DNA from 2 places in the Modicisalibacter sp. genome. Region 2 is predicted to be linked to the other one. Evidence: riboswitches for the same ligand, from Rfam matches in the RefSeq annotation. Region 2 holds a riboswitch; the other holds the start of a gene.
The links. Region 2 has a riboswitch for thiamine pyrophosphate ahead of thiC (phosphomethylpyrimidine synthase ThiC). Riboswitches for the same ligand answer to the same signal wherever they lie in the genome.
Positions count from the first base shown of each region.

Region 1: another riboswitch for thiamine pyrophosphate. It lies ahead of ACTCB7_RS07855 (SLC5/6 family protein); the one in region 2 lies ahead of thiC (phosphomethylpyrimidine synthase ThiC).

Region 1 is NZ_JBSREH010000023.1:35,382-37,770, reverse strand. It holds gene ACTCB7_RS07865 (CoA-acylating methylmalonate-semialdehyde dehydrogenase) at 1-123, shown strand, start outside; gene ACTCB7_RS07860 (hypothetical protein) at 182-871, opposite strand; TPP riboswitch at 1,026-1,139, shown strand; gene ACTCB7_RS07855 (SLC5/6 family protein) at 1,129-2,389, shown strand, end outside.
Region 2 is NZ_JBSREH010000049.1:32,789-35,177, forward strand. It holds gene ACTCB7_RS14660 (methylated-DNA--[protein]-cysteine S-methyltransferase) at 1-41, shown strand, start outside; gene ACTCB7_RS14665 (DMT family transporter) at 32-958, opposite strand; TPP riboswitch at 1,108-1,228, shown strand; gene thiC (phosphomethylpyrimidine synthase ThiC) at 1,299-2,389, shown strand, end outside.

The DNA of each region.
Region 1 (2,389 bases), on a different contig from region 2:
GACCTGGGGCCCAACGGCAAGCAGGCGATCCAGTTCTGGACCCAGACCAAGACGGTCACCGCGCGCTGGTTCGAGCCGGAGAACGTCTCGAGCGGCGTCAACAGCACGATATCGATGGGCTGATCACCCTCGCTCGGTGACAATACGGCCCCGCCTCGAGAGAGGCGGGGCCGATGTCGAATCAGCGCCGCGCGGGGGCGATCCCGCAGCGCTCGAGCAGCTGGATCATCGGCTCCAGCTGGCTCTCGTGCAGGACCAGCAGGGTTGCGACGTCCGGATCCGCGTCCCGCGGCAGGATGACCGCGAACTCCCCCTCCTCGAGATGGAACTCGTGAATCTCGCGTTCGCCCTGCGGGGTGAGGCAGTACGTCGAGCGGTAGTCATCGTCCTCGCCGTAGGTCAGGCGGTTGTAGACCTTGAACAGGGTGTACAGGGTCAGACCCTGCGCGAAGGCCGGCCAGCGGGCGGGGCTGTGCCGCGTGGCGTCGTCGATCGGCTGGCCGGCGGCCTCGGCGCGGCGGATGGCGTCTTCCAGGGGCTCAGCCAGCAGCGAAGCGCTGTCGCAGGGCGACGGTCGGCCTTCGGCCCGGGCCGAGGTGTAGGCGGCGAGTACCTGGCGCATGTCGTCCAGGCTGGTCAGGGCATGATCGCTGTGCTGCAGGTGGCGCGGGTCGAAGTCGCCGTTTTCCCAGCCATGCACGACGCGAAGCCGCAGGCTGTCCGCCTCCAGGGCCGGGGCCAGCAGGGCCTGCAGGGCACGCGGCAGGTGGCTCCAGCGGTCCGGAATGTCATTGCCGAAGGCCTGGTAGGGATCGTCGAAGAGGCGGTGCAGGCGGCCCGGCACATGTTCCTGGGCTTCGTGGTATGGCATGGGGATCTCGGATCTGATCGTTGTCTGGTGTTCTGGTAGAGTGAGATCGCTTCACGACCCCGAGGCGGCGCGTTGCCGTCGGCAGGGGTCGAATGCAGGACGGATACTCGCTCCTATCGACCGATATCCGCAAAACTTTAATCATCCCGACATTCAACGTCGCCAGGGGAGCCCCGCTCGATCGGGGCTGAGAGTGTGCCGGCCGCGGCGCAGACCCTGGAACCTGATCCGGTCAATACCGGCGGAGGAAGTGCGACATGTATCTTGCCACCCTGGCCGTGCTGGGCGCGGCCCTGTTGCTGTTTGCCATTCTGGGCCTGCGCGCCGGACGCGCCGACTCGCCCCTCGATGATTACGTGACGGCGCGCAACTCGCAGCGCGGCACCACGCTGGGGCTATCCTTCCTGGCGTCCGGCATGGGCGCCTGGATTCTCTTCGCGCCGCCGGAAGTCGGGGCCTTCGTCGGTCCGGTGGCGCTGGCCGGCTATGCCATCGGCTCGGCGCTGCCGTTCATCGTGCTGGCGCTGTGCGGGCCGGCGATTCGTCGTCGGCTGCCGGCGGGGCGCAGCATCGGCGAGTTTGCCGCCGAGCGCTTCGGCACCGGCATGCGCCGCTATGTGGCCCTGCTCTCGGTGCTGTACATGGCCTGTTTTCTGGCCGCCGAGCTGAGTGCCATCGGCGGTATCACCGCACTGCTCTCGCCGCTGGCGGGCAGCGTGGCGATCGTGGCCGTGGCGCTGACCACGCTGGCCTACACCGCCTGGGGCGGGCTGCGGGCCAGCCTGGTCACCGACCGCTGGCAGGCCCTGCTGCTGGGCGTGTTGCTGGTGCTGGTGACAGGCGCGGTCCTGGGTGACCTGCCCGCGTTGCCGGCCGATGCCGCCATGCCGAGTGTGCCGCCCGGCGAGGCGCTGAATGTGGCCGTGACTCTGGTCATCGCGGTGACGGCGGCCAATCTCTTCCACCAGGGCTACTGGCAGCGGGTCTGGGCGGCCCGTGATGGCGCCGCGCTGGGACGTGGCGCGGTGCTGGGCGGCGTCACCACCGTGCTGGTCGTGGCGGTGGTCGGCGGGCTGGGTATCCTGGCGGCGATGAGCGGCGCTGATCTCGGCCAGCCGCCGATGCCCTTTTTCGCGCTGCTCGATGCAGCGCCGGCCTGGTTGACCCTGCTGGTGCTGGTACTGGCGGTGACGCTGGTGGCCTCCAGCGTCGACACTCTGCAGAACGGTATCGCCTCGCTGCTGGTCGGCGAGGGCGAGGCGCTGAGCCGCCACGGCGTCTCGCTGACGGCGGCGCGCTGGATCACCCTGGCGCTGATGGTGCCGGCGGTGCTGGTGGCCCTGCAGGGCTATTCGGTGCTGCGGCTGTTTTTGATCGCCGATCTGCTGTGTGCCACGGCGGTGGTGCCGGTGCTGATGGGGCTGTGGCCACGGATGAGCGCGCCGGCCGCTGCTGCCGGCGCGGTGGCCGGTCTGGTCGGTGCCATCCTGCCGGACTGGATCGCCCGGGGCAGTCTGG
Region 2 (2,389 bases):
AGGCCGAGCAGCGTGTCCAAGGCTCTGTTGTTCAGGCCTGATCATCGACGTCCGGCACTATGTCCACCCGCTGCGGTACCGGCTTGAAAAGGATCAGCCATAGCGCAGCAGCGATCAGTGCGCCGCCGAAGCCGTGGGCCAGCGTCACCCGCTCGTCGAGGAACAGCGCGCCCCACAGCACGCCGAACGCCGGTACCAGCATGGTCACCGTCAGCGGCTTGACCGGTCCCAGATCCTGCAGCAGGCGGAAGTAGAGCAGATAGGCCAGCGCCGTGCAGGCCAGCCCCAGCGCCAGCATCGCCGCCCAGATATCGGGTTGGGCCCAGGCCGCCAACGAGGGTCGGGACACGGCCTCGACCAGCATCAACGGTGCCAGCGCCAAGCTGGCGCCGAGCTGGGTGCCCAGCGCCAGCAGCCGCGAATCCAGCCCGCCACGCTCGGCGATGAAGCGCTTGACCAGAAAGCCCGACAGCCCGTAGCAACTTGCCGCCACCAGGCAGGCCAGCGCGCCGCCCGCGAGCTGCCAGGTCAGCGGTACCGGCCCGGTCTGGACCAGTACGGCGACCCCCGCCACGCCCAGCGTCACGCCGATCAGCCGCTCGCGGGTCATCGCCTCGGCGAAGAAGGCCGCGCCGATCATCACCCCCATCAGCGGCGTGGTGGCGTTGAACATCGCCGAATAGCCGGCCGGCAGCACCTGGGCGGCGAGACCGAACATCGCGAAGGGCAGGCCGGAGTTGACCACACCGATCAGCAACGTGGCCCGCGCCTTGCCCTGAAAGCGCCACGGCACGCGCCACAGGGCGAGGATCGCCATCAGCCCCAGTGCCCCCAGCAGCACACGGAAGAAGGCGGTGGAGAAGGCGCCCAGCGCCGGGGCGGCGATGCGCATGAACAGAAAGCTCGCCCCCCACAGGGCGGAGAGCAGCAACAGGCGAAGCGAGGCATCCAGCGGCATGGGTACTCCTAGCGTACGGATTGAATCGACGCTCATCTTATCTGCAATGCCGTCGCACGACCGGCCATTTTCGGCCAGCGACGCCGGGCACCCGCCGCTTGACCCCTTGCCGCGCCTGGCCCAGACTGCTCCGGCGCGCGAATCACGCGCAACGCTTGACGGGGTGCCGGTGGAACCGGCTGAGATCACCCTATGCCCACGGGCATCACGGTGGATCCCGATGAACCTGATCCGGCTAGTACCGGCGTAGGGATCAAGCGAAGGATCCGCCCGTGCTGTCCGCCATCCGGTTCCTTCCCGCCTACGCTGTGCGCCGCCCAGACCGTGTGGAGCACAAAGCATGTCCAACGATACCTCCCTGACCCGCCACGCCCTGGCCGAGACCGCGCGCGTCGACGACGCCGCCGTAGCTCCTCTGCCCGGCTCGCGCAAGGTGTACGTCGAAGGCTCACGGCCCGATATCCGAGTGCCCTTCCGCGAGATCCACCTGTCGCCGACCCGCACCTCAGGTGCCGACGAGGAAAACCCGCCGCTGCTGGTCTACGACACCTCCGGCCCCTACACCGACCCGGAGGCCGCCATCGACCTGCGCAAGGGGCTCCCCGAGCTGCGTCGCGCCTGGATCGAGGCCCGCGGCGACACCGACTACCTCGACGGCCCGACCTCGGAGTATGGCCGCCGGCGCGCCAACGACCCGCGCCTGGCCAACCTGCGCTTCGACCTCCAGCGCACCCCGCGCCGCGCGAAGGAAGGCCGTAACGTCACCCAGCTGCACTATGCCCGCCAGGGCATCGTCACCCCCGAGATGGAATTCATCGCCATCCGCGAGAATCAGCGCCGCCAGGCGCTGGGGACCGACGAGGTCGAGCGCATCCTCGGCCACCAGCACCCGGGCGAGAACTTCGGCGCCCGCCTGCCCGAGGAGATCACCCCGGAATTCGTGCGCGACGAGGTGGCCGCGGGCCGCGCCATCATCCCGGCCAACATCAACCACCCGGAATCCGAGCCGATGATCATCGGCCGCAACTTCCTGGTGAAGATCAACGGCAACCTGGGCAACTCGGCGGTGACCTCCTCCATCGAGGACGAGGTCGACAAGATGACCTGGGGTATCCGCTGGGGCGCGGACACCATCATGGATCTCTCCACCGGACAGAACATCCACGAGACCCGCGAGTGGATCATCCGCAACGCCCCGGTGCCCATCGGCACCGTGCCGATCTACCAGGCGCTGGAGAAGGTGGGCGGCGTCGCCGAGAATCTCACCTGGGAGATCTTCCGCGACACCCTGATCGAGCAGGCCGAGCAGGGGGTGGACTACTTCACCATCCACGCCGGCGTACTGCTGCGCTACGTGCCGCTGACCGCGAAGCGCACCACCGGCATCGTCTCCCGCGGCGGCTCGATCATGGCCAAGTGGTGCCTCTATCA